DNA from 2 places in the Plantactinospora sp. WMMB782 genome. Region 1 is predicted to be linked to the other one. Evidence: riboswitches for the same ligand, from Rfam matches in the RefSeq annotation. Region 1 holds a riboswitch; the other holds the start of a gene.
What was found. A riboswitch is a leader RNA that binds a small molecule or an ion and turns the genes downstream of it on or off. The one in region 1 is predicted to bind ZMP and ZTP.
Positions count from the first base shown of each region.

Region 1 (10,696 bases):
GAGTACGCCAGCTGTGCCGTCAGGTCGTACTCCTCGAAACCGAGGTGGGTCGGCGTGGCGGTGAAGACCCGCACGGTCTCGCCGGGAGGCAACCGGCGAATTGCCGGGATGTAGTTCTCCACCACGAAGCAGCCGCCGGGCTCCAGGTGCCGGGCGGCGTTGCCGAACGCCGCCACCTGTTCGTCCTGGCTGGTCAGGTTCGTGATGGTGTTGCGCACCAGGTACACGAGGCGGAACGTGGCGTCGACCCGGGCGGTGGCCAGGTCGCCGACGGTGATTCCGACGTCTCCGCCGCCGGGGTGGGACCGGAGCTGGTCGACCATGGCACGGGACAGCTCGATCCCGTGCACGGGCACGCCCCGGCGGGTCAGCGGCACCGCGAGGCGTCCGGTGCCGACGCCGAGTTCGAGCGCCGGACCGGTGCCGGCCAGTTCCGCCAGGAAGTCGACCGCCGGGTCGACGACGGCAGGGTCGAAGAGCTCCGGCCAGAGCGTCTCGTACCGCTGCGCGATCCACTCGTCGAAGAAGGTCTCGGCCATGCCGCGAAGCGTCGTCCCGGGTGACCGGACGCCGCCAACGATTTCCCGCCCGTCGTACCCCGCTCGGGGGCGACCCGAGGTCGGCTAGTTGACATAATGTACATTATCGACCTGAGTTACCGCTGCGGAGCGAGGTCTTCCGGGCGGCTCGGCCGACTCGACGACGGCCACGGTCGTTTCGACCCGCACTCTCGACGTACGCACCTGTCGCCCGACGGTGGCGAGAGACCTGTCGGGGTCGGCTGCGAATCCTCGGCCGGTTTTCGCCTCGCGGGCACGGCCGTCGGGTTCTGACGTGCGCGCCGTCTGGTCGTCGAACGGGGTGTACTCCCCTGCGATGGTCGCTTCCGCGGGAGAGGCGATGCAACCGATGGTTGCGCATGGCTCGGCGGTCGGCTACGGTGATGTGCAACCAAACGTTGCGGAAAGGTGGCGGTCATGGAATTCGGAACGATCGAGCGGGAGATCCACGTCGACGCGGCACCCGAGGTCGTCTTCGACGTGGTCAGCAGTCCCGAGCATCTGCGCGAGTGGTGGCCGGACGAGGCGGAGTACCCGGCGGTGCCCGGCGGTGCGGGCCGGATCGGCTTCGGCGACTTCTCGCCGGACGGGACCTGGGTGCAGTTCGCGGTCGTCGACGCCGTACCGCCGCGGCTCTTCTCCTTCCGGTGGACGCACGACGAGGGGCAGCGTGCCGTGCCGGGCAATTCGCTGCTTGTCGTCTTCGAGCTGGAGCCGGCGGGCGGTGGGACGCGGCTGCGGATGACCGAGAGCGGCTTCCGGGAGCGCGGCTGGGACGAGGCGAAGGCGGCCGCCGAGTACGCCGACCATGTCACCGGCTGGGACTTCTACCTCCCGCGACTGCCGGGGTACGCGGCACGGGTCGGTGCGGGCGCGCGGCGGTGAGGGTGGACGACGACCTCTGGTCGGCGGTCGGCGACCCGGTCCGGCGTCGGATGCTCGATCTGCTGCTCAGCGCGGGCGGCGGGACGGCGACAAGCCTGAGCGAGCGGTTGCCGGTGACCCGGCAGGCGGTGGCGAAGCATCTGGTCGTCCTCGACCGGGTGGGTCTGGTGCGGGCCAGCACCGTCGGCCGGGAGCGGCGGTTCCGGGTCGACCAGGCCCAGCTCGCCCGTGCCGTCGCCCAGCTTGCCGAGGTGGGGGCTGCCTGGGACGCCCGGCTGCGGCGGATCAGGCAGATCGCGGAGGCGGTGCAGCGCGACCGGGACGCGGACGGGACAGCGGACGGGGACCGGTCGGCCGAGCGGTGACGACGCACCGCGCACCTGCTCGACTCCGGCTGCTTGCCGGTCCGGGTGCGACGCGGACAGCCACGACCGGCCGGACCGGCGGGGCGACGGGGGCCCGTCCGGGCACCGCGAACGGCGGTGCCCGGACGGGGAACGCCTGGGGTCGGCGCCGGTCAGCGGCCGACGTAGGCGGCGAGGTGCTGGCCGGTGAGGGTGGTGCGGGCGGCGACGAGGTCGGCGGGGGTGCCTTCGAAGACGATCCGGCCGCCGTCGTGGCCGGCGCCGGGGCCGAGGTCGACGATCCAGTCGGCGTGTGCCATGACCGCCTGGTGGTGTTCGATGACGATCACCGACTTGCCGGAGTCGACGAGCCGGTCGAGCAGGCCGAGTAGTTGTTCGACGTCGGCGAGGTGCAGGCCGGTGGTCGGTTCGTCGAGGATGTAGGTGCCGCCCTTGCCGCCCATGTGGGTGGCGAGTTTGAGCCGCTGCCGCTCGCCGCCGGAGAGGGTGGTGAGGGGTTGGCCGAGGCTGAGGTAGCCGAGTCCGACGTCGGCGAGCCGGTCGAGGATGCTGTGTGCGGCGGGCGTCCTGGCGTCGCCGGTGCCGAAGAACTCCTCGGCTTCGGTGACCGACATCGCGAGTACTTCGGCGATGTTGCGGCCGCCGAGGGTGTATTCGAGTACGGAGGCCTGGAACCGCTTGCCTTCGCATTCCTCGCAGGTGGATTCGACGGTGGCCATGACGCCGAGGTCGGTGTAGATCACGCCGGCGCCGTTGCAGGTGGGGCAGGCGCCTTCGGAGTTGGCGCTGAACAGGGCCGGCTTGACTCCGTTGGTCTTGGCGAACGCCTTGCGGATCGGGTCGAGCAGTCCGGTGTAGGTGGCCGGGTTGCTGCGTCGTGAGCCGCGGATGGCGCCCTGGTCGATCGAGATCACCCCGTCGCGGCCGGCGACGGAGCCGTGGATCAGTGAGCTCTTGCCGGAGCCGGCGACGCCGGTGACGACGCAGAGTACTCCGGTCGGGATGTCGACGTCGACGTCGCGGAGGTTGTGGGTGGCGGCGCCGCGGATCTCCAGTTTGCCGGTGGGGGTGCGTACGGTTTTCTTGAGGGTGGCGCGGTCGTCGAGGTGCCGGCCGGTGACGGTGTCGCTGCGGCGTAGTCCGTCGACGGTGCCTTCGAAGCAGACGGTGCCGCCGTTGGTGCCGGCGCCGGGGCCGAGGTCGACGACGTGGTCGGCGATCGCGATCGTCTCGGGTTTGTGTTCCACGACGAGTACGGTGTTGCCCTTGTCCCGCAGGCGCAGCAGCAGGTCGTTCATCCGCTGGATGTCGTGCGGGTGCAGTCCGATCGTCGGTTCGTCGAAGACGTAGGTGACGTCGGTGAGGGCGCTGCCGAGGTGGCGGATCATCTTGGTGCGTTGGGCCTCTCCCCCGGACAGGGTGCCGGAGGGGCGGTCGAGGGAGAGGTATCCGAGGCCGATCTCGGCGAAGGAGTCGAGGAGGTGTTGCAGGCCGGCGAGGAGCGGGGCGACCGATGGTTCGTCGAGGTCGCGGATCCAGTCGGCCAGGTCGCTGATCTGCATGGCGCAGACGTCGGCGATGTTCCTACCCTTGATCTTCGAGGAGCGGGCTTCCTTGCCCAGGCGGGTGCCGGCGCATTCGGGGCAGGTGGTGAAGGTGATCGCCCGGTCGACGAAGGCGCGGATGTGCGGTTGGAGTGCGTCGACGTCCTTGGACAGGAACGATTTCTGGATCTTGGGGATCAGCCCCTCGTAGGTCAGGTTGATCCCGTCCACCTTGATTTTGGTGGGTTCCTTGTGCAGCAGGTCGTGCAGTTCCCGCTTGGTGTACCTGCTGATCGGCTTGTCCGGGTCGAAGAAGCCACAGCCGCGGTAGATGCGGCCGTACCAGCCGTCCATGCTGTAGCCGGGGATGGTGAGGGCGCCCTCGTTGAGCGAGAGGTTGTCGTCGTAGAGCGCGGTCAGGTCGAAGTCGGTGACCGAGCCCATCCCCTCGCAGCGCGGGCACATGCCGCCGAGCCGGGTGAAGGTCGCCTTCTCGGTCTTCGTCTTGCCGGCGCCGCGTTCCACGGTGATCGCGCCGCTGGCCTTCACCGAGGGGACGTTGAACGAGTACGCGTTCGGCGAGCCGATGTGCGGGTCCCCGAGCCGGCTGAAGAGGATCCGGAGCATGGCGTTGGCGTCGGTGGCGGTGCCGACCGTGGAGCGGGGGTTGGCGCCCATCCGTTCCTGGTCGACGATGATCGCCGTGGTCAGCCCGTCGAGCAGGTCGACCTCGGGTCGGGACAGCGACGGCATGAAGCCCTGCAGGAAGGCGCTGTAGGTTTCGTTGATCAGCCGCTGTGACTCGGCGGCGATGGTGCCGAACACGAGCGAGCTCTTGCCGGAGCCGGAGACGCCGGTGAAGACCGTCAGCCGGCGCTTCGGGATCTCGACGTCGACGTCCTTGAGGTTGTTCTCCCGGGCGCCCTGTACCCGGATCAGGTCGTGACTGTCGGCGGCGTACGGGGCCGACGCCCCGGTCTCGGTGGCCATGCTTATCTGGTCTCCATCGGGCTCTGCGGTCGGGATCGGTGGTGGTCGTCCTGGACGGCCGGTCAGCCGATCTGGTTGATCCGGATCAGGTTGCCGGTGGGGTCACGGAAGGCGCAGTCGCGGATGCCGTACGGCTGGTCGGTCGGCTCCTGGACGACGTCGGCGCCGCTGGCCTGTAGCCGGTCGAAGACGCCGTCGAGGTCGTGGGTGGCCAGGGTGATCGCGGTGTAGGTGCCCTTGGCGATCAGTTCGAGTATGGTGCGCCGTTCGTCGTCGGTGATGCCGGGGTCGGCGGCCGGCGGGTGCAGCACGATGGAGGTGCCCGGCTGTCCGACGGGGCCGACGGTGATCCACCGCATTCCGGAGTACCCGACGTCGTTGCGGACCTCGAAGCCGAGGATGTCGCGGTAGAAGCCCAGGGCGGCGTCCGGGTCGGTCTGCGGAAGGAAGGCCGCGTGAATGGTGATGTCCATGCCGGTCACGCTAGTTGTGGCCGCGCGGGCCCCGCTTCTCGATTCCTGATCGGTCTGGTCACCTGTTTCGCCAGGCAGGATGGCATCTCGGCGGTCCCGTCCGCCGCCCGCGCCCGGTAGGTGCTCGGCGGCATGCCTACCAGCTCGGTGAAGCGGGTGCTGAAGGTGCCCAGGGAGGAGCAGCCGACCGTGAAGCAGACTTCGGTGACGCTGAGGTCGCCACGGCGCAGCAGCGCCATCGCGCGTTCGATCCGCCGGGTCATGAGGTACGAGTAGGGCGACTCGCCGTAGACCTGCCGGAACTGCCGGCTGAGGTGTCCGGCGGACATGTTCACGCCCCGGGCCAGCGCCTCGACGTCCAGCGGCCGGGCGTGTTCGCGGTCGATGCGGTCGCGGACGCGGCGCAGCCGGGCGAGGTCACGCAGGTGCTGTTCGGCGGAGGTGCTGGTCACCTGGGCGATGGTGCCATGTTGGGTCGGGTGTTGCCCAGGCGGCGAGCGCCAGTGGCTGGTTTGTGCCTGTTTGTCATCCGGCCCTGTTGTCATCCGGCCCTGCTTCCGCGGCTAGTCCGGCCGGGGGTTCGGGCTGGTCAGCGGCCACCCGCGACGCGTAGCACGGTGCCGGTGGTGTAGCTGGCGCCGGGGCCGAGCAGCCAGGTGATGGCGGCGGCGACCTCGTCGGGTTCACCGGCCCGGCCCAGTGGGATGGCGGCGGCGGCCTGGTCCGGCCGGTCCGGTTGGCCGGAGCGGGCGTGGATCTCGGTGCGGATGATGCCGGGGGCGACGGCGTTGACCCGGATGCCGTGCGGGCCGAGTTCCTTGGCCAGGCCGACGGTCAGGGTGTCGGTGGCGGCCTTCACGGCGGCGTAGTGCACGTACTCGCCGGGGCTGCCGAGGGTGGCGGCGCCGGAGGAGACGTTGACGATCGCGCCGCCGGGAGGCATCCGGCGGGCGGCCTGTTGGGCGCAGAGGACGTACCCGATCAGGTTGACGTCGACGACGTGTCGCAGGTCCGCGACGGTGAGTTCGGTGAACGGGCCGATCGGGCTGGTGACGCCGGCGTTGTTCACCAGGCCGGTCAGCTCGCCGAGTTCGCCGGCCCGGTCGAAGAGCCGGGTCACCTGGTCGGGGTCGGTGGTGTCGGCGCGGACGGCGACGCAGCGGCGTCCGGCGGCGGTGACGTCCCGGACCACCTCGTCGGCGGCGGTGCTGTCGCTGCGGTAGCAGAAGACCAGGTCGTGCCCTGCGGCGGCGAGTTGGCGCACGGTGGCGGCGCCGATTCCCCGGCTGCCGCCGGTCACCACCGTCAGTGGAGTCACGGGCTGTCTCCCCTCGTTCGTCGCCTCGTGCTGTCCGCCTCGACCGGCGTCCGGGCCGATCATGGCGGCGGCGCTGTCGGGTCCGGCGCCCGGCGGGCCGACAGCTGGCGATCCTGCCAGGCGCGGGCGGGCCGGGTCGGGTCGGGGCCGGCCGGTACGCTCCCCCGGTTCTGTTGATCTCGGGTCGGTGTGTCCGTCTCGACGTTGTCGGGCCGGCCTGGTAGTAAGTCAGAAATCAAACAGGTGTACGGAAGAGGGATTCGATGGCTGCCGCGCGTACCGCCGACCAGGGGTTGTCCACCGAGGAGTTGCAGCAGATCAGGGACGCGTTGGCGGGTGGTCGCAAGCCGAAGGTGGTGTTCACCGAGGCGGCGGGGCAGATCGCCGGTCAGCTCGGTCAGGTGGTGGAGTTGACCGATCCGGAGGTCTCCGAGGAGTGGGTGGTGGTCCGGTTCGGTCGCGACGAGTTGCCGTTCTCCCCCACCGACCTGGCGATCGCGCCGAAGGGTGCGACGGGGCGGCGGGCGCCGGTCCGGTCCGAGCCGGAGCCCGAGCCGGTCGCCGAACCAGAGTTCAAGATTGTCCGGGAGCCGGTTCCGGCACCCCGCAAGGAGGCAGCAGTGACCGCAGTGGACGCGCCCCCGGCCAGCCCGGCGAGCGGCGAGGGCGAGGCGAAGCCGGCCCGGCGGGCGGCCAAGGCGACGAAGCCGAAGGGTCCGGCGGGCCTGACGGTGACGTTGACGTACGCGGACGGTGAGTGGACGCTGGCGGCGGCCCAGGGTACGAAGTCGCTGGCGAAGCCGTACGTGATCAAGCCGGCCGAGGCGTTGAAGATGATCGCGTTGATCGACGTGCCCGGGGTGCACGAGGCGGTCGAGCAGATCATGGCGGTGGAGCGGCGGGAGGCCGAGCAGCAGGCGGAGAAGCTGCGGGCCGAGTTGGCGGAGATCGAGGCGCGGCTGGCGGAGCTGCGGGACGCGGGCTGAGCCGCGGCGACGGGTCGCGGCTCGGGGAAGGCGACGCGAGCTGCGCGACGCCTGGCGCCAGTGGGACGCCCCGTCGATCGGCGCCGCCTCGGATCGGCGCCGGTTCGGTGCGGCGGGTCGCCGGGGGCCGGGCGGGTTGGTACGCTCGGCCCGGACCGTGACTGGCGTGCTCGGGATGGGGTCAACCATCGGGAAGCGGTCCCGTCGAGTGACGTGTGCCGTGCGCCTGGGCCGTTTTTCCTGCCCAGGAGGTGTGCATGGCAGATCGGTTGTCCCAGCCCGTTGCCCAGCCCGGTTCGGCGCGGGTGTCCCCGCCCGGCACCGAGTCGGTCGCGTTCCGCGCGGCGCTCGACGTGGTGCGTGCGGTGGAGCCCCGGATCGCCGACGCGATCGGTGCGGAGCTGGCCGACCAGCGCGAGTCGTTGAAGTTGGTCGCCGCGGAGAACTACGCCTCCCCGGCGGTACTGCTGGCGATGGGCAACTGGTTCAGCGACAAGTACGCCGAGGGCACGGTCGGGCGCCGGTTCTACGCCGGCTGCCGCAACGTCGACACCGTGGAGTCGGTGGCGGCCGAACATGCCCGGGAGCTGTTCGGGGCGGCGCACGCGTACGTGCAGCCGCATTCCGGGATCGACGCGAACCTGGTGGCGTTCTGGGCGGTGCTCGCCGACCGGGTGGAGGCGCCGGCCCTGCGCCGGGCCGGGGTGCGGCAGGTCAACGAGTTGACCGAGGGCGACTGGGCGGTGCTCCGGCGGGAGCTGGGCGACCAGCGGATGCTCGGCATGTCGTTGGACGCGGGCGGGCACCTCACGCACGGCTTCCGGCCGAACATCTCCGGCAAGATGTTCGACCAGCGCAGTTACGGGACCGACCCGGAGACCGGGCTGCTGGACTACGCCGAGGTGCGCCGGATCGCCCGGGAATTCCGGCCGCTGATCCTGATGGCCGGCTATTCGGCGTATCCGCGGCGGGTGAACTTCCGGCTGATGCGGGAGATCGCCGACGAGGTCGGCGCGACGCTGATGGTCGACATGGCGCACTTCGCCGGCCTGGTCGCCGGGAAGGTGTTCGCCGGTGACTTCGACCCGGTGCCGCACGCCCACCTGGTGACGTCGACGACGCACAAGTCGCTGCGGGGTCCGCGCGGCGGGATGGTGCTGTGCGGGCCGGAGCTGGCCGGGCAGGTCGACCGGGGCTGCCCGATGGTGCTCGGTGGACCGTTGCCGCACGTGATGGCGGGCAAGGCTGTCGCGTTGGCGGAGGCGCGGCGGCCGGAGTTCGGCGCGTACGCGGAGCAGGTGTTGGCCAACGCGGTGGCGCTGGCGGAGGGGCTGTCGCGCCGGGGCGTCCGGCTGGTGACCGGGGGTACCGACAACCACCTGCTGCTGGTGGACGTGTCGGCGTACGGGCTGACCGGGCGGCAGGCGGAGGCGGCACTGCTGGACGCCGGCATCGTGACGAACCGGAACTCGGTGCCCCTGGACCCGAACGGCGCCTGGTACACCTCGGGGATCCGGCTCGGCACCCCGGCGTTGACGAGTCGGGGGCTCGGCACGGCGGAGATGGACGAGATCGCCGGGCTGCTGCACACGGTGTTGACCGAGACCCGGCCGGGGACGGGGCCGGACGGCGCCCCGTCCAAGGCGCGGTACGTGCTGGACCGGGCGGTGGCGGGGCGGGTCGCCGGGCAGGCCGCCGACCTGCTGGCGGACCATCCGCTGTATCCGACTGTCGACCTGGGCTGAGCCCGGCCGGGTGCCGGGTGGGCGGGTGCCGGTCTGCTGGATCGGCCTCGCCGCCCACGTCCGCTTCGCGCCCGGTCAGGCGTGCCGGGGGTGGCGTTCAGTCGGGCGTCGTGGCCGCTCCGGCGCCGGCCTCGGCGAGGCGTTCGCGGGCTTCGGCGAGGTCCTCCGCGGTCGGGTCGTCGTCCTGGGTCAGGTTCCGTCGCCAGTAGCCGGCGAAGTCGATCGACCGTTTCGGCAGTCCCCGGTCGTCGACGAGGTGCCGGCGCAGGGCGCGTACGGTGCCGGCCTCGCCGGCCAGCCAGGCGTGCACGGTGCCGGCCGGGAAGGTGGCGGCCCGGACGGCGTCGAGCAGCCGGGTGTCGGATGGGCTGTCGCGGTGCAGCCAGTGCAGGGTGACCTCGGCCCGGGTGTCGAGGTGCTGCTCCTCGGCCCGGTCCGGGATCTCGACGAAGGCGTGCGCGCGGGCGCCGGCGGGCAGCGCCTCGACGATGGTGCCGATCGCCGGCAGGGCCGACTCGTCGCCGGCCAGCAGCATCCAGTCGGTGCCGCCGATCGGGACCGGGCGGGCGAAGACCGCCGACGGGCCGAACATGCCGAGGATGTCGCCGGGGGCGGCGGAGGCGGCCCAGCGGGTGGCCGGGCCGGCGTTTCGGTGCAGGGCGAAGTCGATGTCGATCAGGTTGCCGTGCGGGTGGTGTGCCCGGATGGTGTAGCTGCGGGTCCACGGGCGCACGGGTTCGGGGATCTCGGCGAAGCCGGCGTACCAGCGCCAGAGGTCGGGGTCGGGTTCGGGAAGCCGGGGGCGGTGCTGTCCGGGTCTGGGGAAGTAGAGCTTCACCTGCTGGTCGGGGCCGTCGAGGCGCAGGTCGGCGAGGTCGTCGCCGGTGAAGGTGATCCGGGCCATCCGTGGCGTGATCCGGGTGGTGTCGGCGACCCGGATGGTCCGGATCGGGAGCTGTCCCATCGGTGCCTCCGTGCGGCTACCAGAAGTCGATGCCCTGTGCGAGCCTTTCACTTCAATTGTTTCATTGAAGTCCTATGGGAGGCTTTGGCTGCGGTGCTGCCTGCTTCTGGTTGCTCTGGTTGCCGGAAAGTCTCAAGTCCTGGCCGATGCTGGCGGAGGCCGGTCAGCGGGGGATGTTGCCGATCCCGATCCGTTTGCGGAACACCCAGTAGGTCCAGCCCTGGTAGCCGAGGACGACGGGGGTGAAGAAGGCGGCCACCCAGGTCATCACGGTCAGCGTGTAGGGGCTGGAGGCGGCGTTGGCGACGGTGAGGGTGCCGGCCGGGTCGGCGGTGGAGGGCAGCACGGTCGGGAAGAGCGCGGCGAACAGGGTCGCGACGGTCAGCCCGATCGCGGCGGCGGTGCCGGTGAAGGCCCAGCCCTCCCGGCGTACCCGGCTGGCGGCCAGGGTGCCGGCCAGGGCGAGTCCGGCGGCGGCGGCGAGCGCGACGGCGGCCGGGGTGTGCCGGAGGGTGAGGCTGGCGGCCAGGAACGCGGCGGTGACGGCGGCGGTCGCCCCGGCGGCCCGGGCGGCGAGCCGGCCGGCCCGGACCCGGATCTCGCCGGTGGTCTTCAGCGCCAGGAAGACGGCGCCGTGCGTGACGAACAGCGCCGTCGTGGTCGCCCCGCCGAGCAGCGCGTACGGGTTGAGCAGGTCGAGCAGCCCACCGGTGTGATCGCCCCGGGCGTCCAGCGGTACGCCGCGCAGCAGGTTGCCGAGCAGCACTCCCCAGATGGCGGCCGGAAGCAGGGAGCCGAGGAAGATGGCGAGGTCCCAGCGGGCCTTCCAGCGCGGGTCGGGGCGCTTGTGGCGGTACTCGAAGGCG
Region 1 covers NZ_JBMHMC010000007.1:6,483,207-6,493,902, forward strand. The annotation lists gene ACN28A_RS30980 (class I SAM-dependent DNA methyltransferase) at 1-539, opposite strand, end outside; gene ACN28A_RS30985 (SRPBCC domain-containing protein) at 978-1,445, shown strand; gene ACN28A_RS30990 (ArsR/SmtB family transcription factor) at 1,442-1,810, shown strand; gene ACN28A_RS30995 (ATP-binding cassette domain-containing protein) at 1,963-4,344, opposite strand; gene ACN28A_RS31000 (VOC family protein) at 4,407-4,817, opposite strand; gene ACN28A_RS31005 (helix-turn-helix transcriptional regulator) at 4,823-5,269, opposite strand; gene ACN28A_RS31010 (SDR family oxidoreductase) at 5,407-6,135, opposite strand; gene ACN28A_RS31015 (hypothetical protein) at 6,399-7,121, shown strand; ZMP/ZTP riboswitch at 7,269-7,360, shown strand; gene ACN28A_RS31020 (glycine hydroxymethyltransferase) at 7,379-8,866, shown strand; gene ACN28A_RS31025 (siderophore-interacting protein) at 8,964-9,830, opposite strand; gene cydB (cytochrome d ubiquinol oxidase subunit II) at 9,994-10,696, opposite strand, start outside.

Region 2 (10,696 bases), 4.6 Mb from region 1:
CGAAGTCGACCTCGTGCATCCCGAGTACGGCCAGCCGGCCACCGTCCCGGATCGCCGCCACCGCTTCCGGCACCCCGTCCGGATCCACCGTCTCCGGCGCCTCACCGAGCAGCCCGAGCAGCACCGCCGGGCCACTGCCGTGCCCGTGTCCGGTGGCGCCGAGCGAGCCGAAGAGTTCGGCGCGTACCCGGGCCGTCTCGGCCAGCAGCCCGTCCGCCTTCAGCCCGGCCGCGAAGGTACGGGCGGCCCGCATCGGCCCGACGGTGTGCGAGCTGGACGGCCCGATCCCGACCGTGAACAGGTCGAAGGCGCTGATCATCGAAACTCCTCCCGGGCCGGCCCCGTTGCCGCCCACCGGCCGCCGGACGGTCACCGGCATATCCGCCGAACCCGCCCCTGAGCTGCCGGTCCGCGAGCCTACCCCGGCCCGCTCCACCCCGCTCGGCACGCCCGGCCTGCGGCGCTGGGCACGCCCGGCCTGGGCGCTCGGCACGCCCGGCCTGGGCGCTCGGCATGCCCGGCCTGCGGCGCGGGTTCCCCGCTCGGGCCGTCGCGTCGGGTGTCCGGCTGGCCCGCCCGGGTAAGTACCTACGGGTACGGGGTGTCCGGATCCGTCTGGAGGCCGAGGGCGGCGCACCCCCGCGTTCCTACCGTGGAATCAGCCGCCCGTTCCATCGCATCGAGGAGTCGACGATGAGCCGCAAGCTCACCCGCCCCCGGGACAACCGCATGATCGCCGGCGTCTGCGCCGGCCTGGCCCGCCGCTTCGGCATGTCCGCCGGAATGATGCGGCTGCTCTTCATCCTGTCGCTGCTGCTTCCCGGCACGCAGGTGGTGATCTACCTGGCGCTCTGGATCATCATGCCGAACGAGGACCGCCACTACGTCGCGGCACACTGACCTATCGGACTCGGCCCGGCGTGCCGCTGCCGCCGGGCCGGGACGCTCCGGGGCGCGATGCCCGACGCGTCCCGGCCCGAACGGTCACGGCTGGACGTAGCTGATGGTGACCTGCTCGTAGCCGAGCGACCTGAGCATCTGGTCGAGCATCTTCCGGGTGTTCTCCTGGGCACGCTCGCCGAGCCCGCTGCTCTTCGCCGAGTCGGCGATCTTCTGCTCGGCCTTGAGGTAGACCTCGCGCTGCCGGTTGGGATCGCCGCCGAAGACCTCGCCGAGCTGGTTGAGGATGCCGCGCTTCTCGGCGAAGACGTAACTGCGCTCCAGGTCCAGGTTCACCTCGCCGAGCTGCGGTGCCGGCAGCTTGATCTCCACCGACTTCCGGTCCTCCGAGACCACCACCGCGTCGTCACCCAGCGCTCCGAAGTCGACGTACGCGTCGACGGTGCCGGCACCGACGAAGAGGGTGCGCTCGCCGAGCAGGAACTCCGGCACGTACTTGCGGTTGTTCTCCAGGTCGACGACGACCTCGAAGTTGCCCTCGGCCGCCACGTAGCGGCTGAGGTCCTGGATCGACTTCAGCAGCGGCGGCTGGCTGCGGTCGGTCTCCTCCTTGGTGAACGGGTTGCGCCAGTCCGGCAGGATGCCGCTGACCTGCACCCCGAGCACCAGCACGGCGGCCAGGCCGATGATGCCGACAAGCACGAACACGCCGCGTCCCCACCGGCCGCCGCCGGCACCGGCCGGCTCCGGATCGGACCGCTCCGGCCGGGGCTGGTCGGCGTCGAACTCCCGGGTCCCGTCCCCCGCGCCGTCGGACCACGGGTCCGCCGGCTCCGGCGGGGTGGCCTTTCCCTTCGCGTAGCCGGGGAACTCACGAGTGGGCTGGTTGACATCGCCTTCTCGGGACATCTCGCCCTCACCGTCCTTGGTCGTCAGAGCACCTGAGGAAAACGGTACGGCCCCGGTACGACACCCGCGAGTCGAGCGGGACCGAGAGGCTTCGACCGGACGTCTGGGCAGCTCAGGGACGCGTTGACCCGCTGTGACCGGCGGGCGTGGCGGACCGGGGATAGGCTCAGCGCGGCGGTCGTGACTGGCGTCGGGTGGAGTACCACCGGGAAGCGGGCGCCGGGCTGCACTCCGTCGCCGTACGCCTGGGTGCCGGGGCTTTCCGCGTCGAGAGGAAGCCCCGTGACCGTGCCCGAGAGCCGTACCGACTCCATGCCCCGTACCGCCCGACTGCTGCCCGGTAGGCCCGTCGCCGAGGCGGTGTTCGCGGAGGTGACCGCCCGGGTTGCCGCGCTGCGCCGCGCCGGTGTCGTGTCGAGCCTGGCGACGATTCTGGTCGGCGACGACTCCGCCAGCGCCGGCTACATCCGGATGAAGCAGCAGCGCGCCGCCGAACTTGGCTTCGCCTCCCCGCACATCCACCTGCCCGGCAGCGCCGACCAGGCCGACCTGCTCCGGGCGATCCAGGATTACAACGCGGATCCGGCGGTGCACGCCGTCCTGGTGCAACATCCCGTTCCCGGGCACCTCGACTACCCGGCGGCGGTGCTGGCGATCGACCCGGCCAAGGACGTCGACGGGCTGCACCCGAAGAGCCTGGGCCGGCTCGCCGCCGGGCTGCCCGGCCCGGTCCCGTGCACCCCGGCCGGGATCGAGGCGCTGCTCGCCTTCCACCAGATCCCGCTCGCCGGCCGGGACGTGGTGATCCTCGGGCGCGGGACGACACTGGGCCGGCCGCTGTCGCTGCTGCTGAGCCAGAAGCGACCCACCGCCGACGCCGCGGTCACCGTCGTGCACAGTGGCGTACCCGGATGGGAGCGGCACACCCGCCGGGCCGACGTGGTGGTCGCGGCGGTGGGCGTACCCGGGATCCTGCGGCCGGAGCACCTGCGGCCCGGCGCGGTCGCGATCGGCGGCGGGGTGCGCTACGCGGGGCGCCGGCTGCTGCCCGACCTGGACGAGTCGTGCGCGACGGTGGCCGGGGCGATCACGCCCCGGGTCGGCGGGGTCGGCCCGACCACCGTGGCGATGCTCTTCCGCAACGCCGTCGAACTGGCCGAGCGGCAGACGCACGGAGCGACCGAGCGGCGCTAGGCGTTGGCGCGCCCGGTCCTGAGGGAATTGGCGACAGGGGTGGGCGAGTAGGTGAAGTGGGTCAGTTGCGTCGAGGTACCCAGTGCAGGATCTGCCCGACGATGAGTGCTGGGTGCCGATCGGGCAACGCTTCCAGGGCGCGGGCAAGGTGGACACCGAGGTAGATCATGAGTCCGACCCGGTCCCCGTCGAAGCCGAGGAGAAGGGCCAGACGCGCCTGCGGGCATGGCCACGGGTGCTCACATTTCGCGCAGTCGTATGTGTCGGCGGGGGTGTGTCCGTCGGCGTCCCGCTCGCGGCGGCGCTGTCGCGCGGCAAATCGCTCCCAGCGCGCCCATGGGCCGATCATCCGGTCGGTCCATGGACCCGGTACCAGCGGCGACCGTCCCACCGGTAGTCCCGGACCCGGCGCCGTCGCCAGATCCGAAGGCCGAGCCACCACGTCAGCATCGGCCGGCCCGGTGCAGCCGCCACCGACCGTGGGTCAGCCGCGAGAGGCCACAGATGAGGACGGCTCCGCACTTCTGGTGGCGGCGGGCTCGCCACCGTTCCCACAGCTTCACGCTTATCTCCTGCCATGTTGTCGTGAGCGCCTCGGTCATTGGCTCTGGGGACCGGTGGCGCCAGACTCTGGGCGGCCGGACTGCGACGTGGGGAGTCGATGTCATGCCAGCCTGAGGGCGACCGGCCCAGAAGCGCCTACCCCTAGATCACTAACCGTGCCGGCCGCTTGGACAACAAGTTACACCTATCTAGATAGGTCGTCTAGATAGGATCGTCGCAAAGAGCAAAGCGCTACGACCACGTTGATCGGGGGTACGGTGACCGACGTGCCTACCCCGCACGACCGACCTCGTTATCGACGGGTTGCGGATGAGCTGCGCCGCCGGATCCTGTCCGGCGCGATCCCGCCCGGCAGCATCCTGCCGTCGGAGTCAGCTCTCATCGAGGAGTTCGGTGTCGCGCGCGGTACCGTCCGCGAGGCGGTAGCGCTGCTCCGGAGCGAGGGCTTGGTCGTCACCGAGATGGGGCGCGGAACCTACGCCCGCCCCGTCCTGCCGGTGCGGCGGCTCGGCGCCGAGCGGTATCGGCGGGAGCTGGAGCAGGTTCGCACCGGCGAGTTGGGCACCTCGTTCACGGCGGACCAGCGGATCGACTGGTCGGACTACCAGTTGGACAAGACCTTCCGAGAAGTGCCCGCCGATCCGTCGACGGCAGAACTGTTCGGCGTCGACGCCGGGACGATGCTCCTTGAGCGCCGGTTCGTGTTCAGGTCGCAGGGCGTACCACAGCAGATGTCGACGTCGTGCCTGCTGCTCGACATGGTCGCGGCTACCCCGGTGGCCGATCCGGACCGGGAGCCCTGGCCGGGCGGCAACACGGGCCAACTCTTCAGCCTCGGCATCGTCGTCACCGGCGTCCGGGAGCGGGTTCGGGCGAGGATGCCGGTCCGGGACGAGGCCGAGACGCTCCGAATTCCCGGTGGCGTACCCGTGCTGACCATCACCCGGCAGACGTACGCCGGGAACCGGGTGGTCGAGGTCGCCACCGACATCGTGATTCCGGCGGACCGGGTCGAGCTGGACTACTTCATCGACCTCACCTGATCCGGCGACCCCCTCGGACCCGGACAAGGGACGACCGGCCGGCTGACCTGGCGACGTCGGCCGTCTATGTTCGGATTACAGCGAATCGACGGCGGCCGGCGTCAGGAGCCCGGAGGAGGATCCCGATGGCCCAGGGTGCGTTCAGCGACGCCGAGGAGTTCGCTCGGGCGCGCCTGGACGCTCTGCGCCGGTTCGCGTACCTGATCAGCGGCAGCGCGGCGGAGGCGGACGACCTGGCCCAGATCGCGGTGGTCGAGGTGTGGCAGCGGTGGCCGAAGGCCGGGCAGAACCCGGAGGCGTACGCCCGGCAGGTGATCGTGACCCGCAACGTGAGCCGGTGGCGGCGCTGGCGCCGCGAGGTGCCCACCGACGAGGTGGACCACCGGCCCGACGACCCGGCCGCGACGGCGGTCGGCAACGGCGCGCTGTGGCAGGCGTTGCAGCAGCTCGGCAAGGCGGAGCGGACCGTCGTGGTGCTGCACGTGCTCTACCGGTACACGTTCAGCGAGATCGCCGGGATCTGCGACGAACCTCCGGGCACGGTTTCCAGCCGGTACGCGCGGGCCAAGCGCATGCTGCGGGCGCACCTGGCACCCGCGGAGTCGACGATTCGGAGCGGACGTGGTTGACGAGTTGGGTCCGGCGGAGGACCGGCGGCTGGCCCGGGAGCTGGCCAGCACCCTGAACCAGGCACAGCAGGCCCTGCCGGCGGCCGGTCCCGGTGCGGTCGCCGCGATCCGGCGGCGCTACCGGCGCCGACGCCGGCAGCGGACCGGGCTGGCCAGCCTGGCGGTGGCGGTCCTGGTGCTGGCGGTGACGCTGACCGGAGCGGACCTGCTCCGGTCGGTCCGGCAGGTGCCGCCGACCGACGAGCGGCTGCCGGGCACGATCCGGGTCTGGGCGATCCACCAGCCGGGTGACGCGCCCGCGTTGCAGAAGCTGGTGAACCGCTACAACCGCGACGCCGAGGTCAAGGTGGACCTGCAGACCTTCGGCAACGAGGAGTACAAGGAGCAGCTGCGTACCGCCGTGGGTTCGGCGGACGGCCCGGACGTCTTCGCCAGTTGGGGCGGCTCGACTCTGGCCGGCCTGGCTCGGGGCGGCCTGCTCGCCGACCTGACCCCGCTGCGGGACGAGCCCGGGGTCGGCAGCCGGTTCCTGCCGACCGCGCTGGCCGGCGGGGCGGTGGACGGCCGGCAGTACGGCATCCCGATGGGCGGTACCCAGCCGGTGGTGCTCTTCTACCACCGGGGAGTCTTCGCCGACGCCGGCGTACGGCCGCCGCGCGACTACGCCGAACTGCTCGCCCTGGTGGACACCTTCAAGTCCCGGGACATCACGCCGATCGCGCTGGGCGGCGCACAGGGCTGGACCGAGTTGATGTGGGTGATGTACCTGGCCGAGCGGATCGGCGGCCCGCAGGTCACCGCCGACATCGTGGCCGGCCGCCCCGGTGCCTGGTCGAATCCGGCGGTGCTGACGGCGCTGCGGGAGGCGCGTGCGCTCGTCGAGCGGGGCGCCTTCGGCACCGCGTTTCCCTGGACCGGTTATGACGACGGCACCGCGCCGGGCCGGTTGGCCAAGGGGCAGGCCGCGATGCACCTGATGGGTACCTGGGAATATCCGACCCAGCTCGCCCGGAACCCGGACTTCGTGGTCGACGGCGACCTGGGCTTCGTGCCGTTTCCGGCGGTCGCGGGCGGTGTCGGGGACCCGGCCGGCCTGGTCGGCGTGCCGACCCACTACTTCTCGGTACTCGCCGGCAGCCGTCAGCCGGCGGCGGCGCTGGACTTCGTCCGGGCGGTCGCCTCCGACGAGTACCTGGACGACCTGGTGGCCGACGGCGAGGTGCCGCCGGTGACGGACGCGGCCGACCGGCTGCGGAACACCGAGCACGGCGGGTTCACTTCCTCGGTGCACGAACTGGTCAGCCGGGCCCCGTCGTACGGGCTGGCCTGGGACCAGGCGTTGGAGCCGGCGGCCGGTGCGGCACTGGTGCGGGAGCTGCGCCGGCTGTTCGAGGGAGAACTCACCCCGGAGCAGTTCGTAGCGGTGATGGCGGAGTCCGGCTGAACGGAGTTCCGTAACACATTCGCTGAGGTCACGGGAACACCCTGCGGCCCATTCAAAGTGTCGGATCTCTGACAATCCATTCGGCAGCAATCCGAGTCCGGTGGGCGTTCCGGTAGTGATCGCCGTGCATCCGTCCCCTCGTGCGCCGGTCCCGCCGGCTCCGGCCGGCGGCGCAACGTCGAACCCCACCCTGGAGGCCTTGTTCGATGAGAAAGCTTCGGATTGCCCTGGTCGGCGTGCTCGCCGCCGGTGCCCTCTACCCGATCGGGCCGTCGACCGCCACCGCGGGACCGGCGCAGGCACCGGCCCAGGCACCGCAGTCCCTGGGCGGCCCCGCCGCGCACGGACCGCGCGGGACGTCCACCGACCTTCCGCTGCGGGTGCTGGCCCGCAAGCACGGCCTGGGCATCGGTACCGCGGTCGACATGGCCGCCCTGGAGGCCGACACCGAGTACCGAGAGCTGGCCGCCCGGGAGTTCTCCGCGGTCACCGCCGAGAACGTGATGAAGTGGGCCGAGCTGGAGCCGACCCGGGGAGAGTACAACTGGGGCCCGGCCGACGAGCTTGTCGAGTTCGCCCGGCGCAACGGGCAGAAGGTGCACGGGCACACGCTGCTCTGGCACAGCCAGCTCCCCGCCTGGCTGACCGACGGCGTCGCCGACGGCTCGATCGACGCGGCCGAGCTGCGTGACATCGTCCGCAACCACATCACCACCGTGGTGAAGCGCTACCGGGGCAAGGTCCGGGCCTGGGACGTCGTCAACGAGGCGTTCACCGACGGCAACTCCCCGGTGCTCCGGGACACCATCTTCCACCAGCTTCTCGGCCCGGACTACATCGCCTACGCCCTGCGCCTGGCACACGCGGCCGACCCGAGGGCCAAGCTCTTCCTCAACGACTACGCGATCGACAACATCAACCCGAAGAGCACCGCCTACTACGAGCTGGCCAAGCAGCTGCGCAAGCAGCGGGTGCCACTGCACGGCATGGGTTTCCAGGGCCACCTCGACCTCCAGTACCCGCTGCCGATCGACGCCCCGCAGAACCTGGCCCGGTTCGACAAGCTCGGCCTGGAGACCGCCTTCACCGAGGTCGACGTGCGGTTCTTCCTGCCGATCGACACCTACAAGGAGGCCGGGCAGGTGGGCAGCTTCAACACCCTGCTCACGGCCTGCCTGCTCACCCCGCGCTGCGTGATGTTCACCGTGTGGGGCTTCACCGACAAGTACTCCTGGGTCCCCGGCTTCTTCGAGGGTCAGGGCGCGGCCACCCCGCTGGACGAGAACTTCCAGCCGAAGGCCGCCTACCGGGGTCTCCAGCAGACACTCGCCGTCGCCTCCGACCCGAACAGCAGGCGCGGCTTCTAAGAGGTCGGTCGGGAGCGGGTTCGGCCCGTACCCGTTCCCGGCCACCTCCCCCTCAGCCATCCTCCCACCACCCGGTCTCCGGCCGGCCCGGTTCCCACGTCGGGCCGGCCGGAGCCGAGTAGGGCCGCCGAGACGAGCTGGCGCAGCGCGATCACGATCGCGGCACCGGCGAGATCGGTCCAGTTCTCCAGCGTGGCCAGCCGGACCAGACCGGCCGCCACCAGCAGGTCCAGCAGCACCCGCAGCGCGGTACGCCACGACCTGGTGGTCAGCAGGGTCACCGCCGCCACCACCAGGGCGAGCGCGGTGAGCAGTGTGCCGAGCCCCCTCACCGCCGGTCCCCCGCGCCGGCCGTTCCTCCGCCGCCCGGTCCGGCCGTCCCCGCGCCACCCGCTTGGCCCGTCCCCGCGCCACCCGCGCCACCCGTTCCACCCGGTCCACCCGGTCCATCCGGTCCACCCCGTCCGGCCGGTCCCGGGCCGCCGGGCCCGCGCCGGCCCGGCGGCGGCTCGTCCGGGGTGCCGAGCTGCCGCTGCTCCTGCCGGATCTCCCGGCCGAGGAAGTAGTTCAGCGCCGTCCGGATGGTGGCGATCGCGGCCAGCCGGCCGAGTTGCCCGAAACTCGGCGAGACCGCGGTACGCAGGATGTCGGCGGCGAGCTGGAACTCCAGCCCCAGGGTCAGGAACCGGCCCAGCGACAGCCGGATCGGGGTGAAGACGGCGGCCGACCGGTAGCGGATCCCGGCCACCACGAACCGGCCGGCGGTCCACACCGCGCCGACGAAGATCACCGCCGCCCCCACCGCCTCCACGATGGTGACAAGCACTCCGACGGCGCGGGCCAGCAGTTCCTCGGGCAAACCGGGCCGACCCTACCGCGACCAGCGGTTCTTCCGCCGTGGCATCAGGCCCCCTGGCCCTGGTTCTGCATCAGGCCGCCGTCCATGAAGTAGGTCGACCCGGTCACGTAGTCGGCGTCGGAGCTGGCCAGGAAGACCGCCAGCCGGCCGATCTCGACAGGTTCGGCGGCCCGCTTGAACGGGATGCTCTGCACCTGCTCCTCCAGGTACTTCGGGTCGTCGATGGCCCGCTGGTTGAACGGGGTTAGCACCATGCCCGGCCCGATGTTGTTGACGTTGATCCCCATCGGGGCGAGTTCCAGCGCCATGCTCTTGGCCAGGTTGAGCAGCGCGCCCTTGCTGGTGTCGTAGTCCGAGCCGCCGGCCCGGGCCACCTCCTGGTGGATCGAGGTGATGTTGATGATCTTCCCTTTGCCGCCCTGGTCCCGGCGGTGCCGGGCGAACCGCCGCGAGCAGAAGAACGCGCCGTAGACGTTGACCCGGATCGCCCGGTCCCAGGTCTCGGTGTCCAGGTCGATCACCGGAATGCCCGAGGCGTCCACCCCGGCATCGTTTATGAGCACGTTCAGCTCGCCGAACTCGGCCAGCGCGGTGTCGAACATGGCGTCGACCTGCTGCTCGTCGCTGATGTCGCCGTGCACCACGACGGCCCGGCCACCGGCCTGTTCCACCTGCTCCCGGGTGTGCTGGGCGCCGTCGTGGTCGTGCAGGTAGTGCACCACCAGGTCGGCGCCCTCCTTGGCGAACTCGACAGCGGTGGCCTGCCCGATCCCCGAGTCCGAGCCCGTGATCAGGGCCGTCGTTCCTTCGAGCCGTCCGGTCATCAGCTTTCCTCCCCCGTCTGCGCCGCCCCGTCCGAGGCGGCGGTGGTGAGTTCCCAGGCCGCGTTGATCAGTCCGATGTGCGAGAAGGCCTGCGGAAAGTTGCCGAGCTGCTCGCCGGTGTGCGGGTCGACCTGCTCGGCGAGCAGCCCGAGGTCGTTGGCGACCGATGCCACGTTCTCGAACATCGCCGCCGCCCGGTCGCGCTCACCGGCCAGCACCAGGCAGCGCACCAACCAGAAGGAGCAGATCGTGAAGGCCGCCGGGTCCCCGGCCCAACGCCGGACCAGGCCGCCCCGGGAGAGCCGCTCCTCGACCAGCCGGATCGTGGCCCGCATCCGCTCGTCGGTGGCGGGCAGGAAGCCGGCGATCGGCATCAGCAGCACGCTGGCGTCGAGCTGGTCCGAGCCGAAGGCCCCGGTGTAGGCGCCGACCTCCGCGTTCCAGCCCTCCCGGAGCACCGTCTCGCGGATCTCGTCCCGGGTCGCCGTCCAGCGGGCCAGGTCCGCGGCGTCGCCCAGCCGGTCGCCGAACCGGACCGCCCGGTCCAGCGCCGCCCAGCAGCCGACCTTCGACGACACGTAGTGCCGGGCGGCGTCCCGGGCCTCCCACATCCCGGCGTCCGGCTCCCGCCAGGTCCGCATCGTCTGGTCGGCGAGGCTGCGCAACAGGTCGCGGACCTCGGGGCGCATCGGGTCGAGGTAGTCCCGCAGCCGCCAGGCGGCGTCCAGCACCTCACCGGGTACGTCGAGCTGGCGCTGGCGCCACGCCTCGTTGCCGACCAGCACCGGCGAGCTGTCCGCGTAACCGCGCAGCGTCTCGATGCGCCGCTCGGTCAGGTCCCGCTCCCCCTCGACACCGAACATGATCGGCACCGGTTCCTCGCCGATCCGGCCGACGGCCGAGGCGACCCAGCCGAAGAGCCGGTTCGCCTCGGTGGGGCAGGCCGCGACCCAGAGCGCCCGC
Region 2 covers NZ_JBMHMC010000007.1:1,897,796-1,908,491, forward strand. The annotation lists gene ACN28A_RS10695 (L-serine ammonia-lyase) at 1-319, opposite strand, end outside; gene ACN28A_RS10700 (PspC domain-containing protein) at 694-900, shown strand; gene ACN28A_RS10705 (DUF4230 domain-containing protein) at 985-1,809, opposite strand; ZMP/ZTP riboswitch at 1,980-2,067, shown strand; gene ACN28A_RS10710 (bifunctional 5,10-methylenetetrahydrofolate dehydrogenase/5,10-methenyltetrahydrofolate cyclohydrolase) at 2,122-3,003, shown strand; gene ACN28A_RS10715 (GntR family transcriptional regulator) at 3,834-4,610, shown strand; gene ACN28A_RS10720 (RNA polymerase sigma factor) at 4,736-5,239, shown strand; gene ACN28A_RS10725 (extracellular solute-binding protein) at 5,232-6,683, shown strand; gene ACN28A_RS10730 (endo-1,4-beta-xylanase) at 6,890-8,050, shown strand; gene ACN28A_RS10735 (hypothetical protein) at 8,047-8,382, opposite strand; partial or broken gene ACN28A_RS10740 (DUF1622 domain-containing protein) at 8,544-8,909, opposite strand; gene ACN28A_RS10745 (glucose 1-dehydrogenase) at 8,954-9,733, opposite strand; gene ACN28A_RS10750 (glycoside hydrolase family 15 protein) at 9,733-10,696, opposite strand, start outside.
Region 2: it holds a riboswitch for ZMP and ZTP, as region 1 does, so the genes downstream of both, ACN28A_RS10710 (bifunctional 5,10-methylenetetrahydrofolate dehydrogenase/5,10-methenyltetrahydrofolate cyclohydrolase) here and ACN28A_RS31020 (glycine hydroxymethyltransferase) in region 1, are expected to answer to the same signal.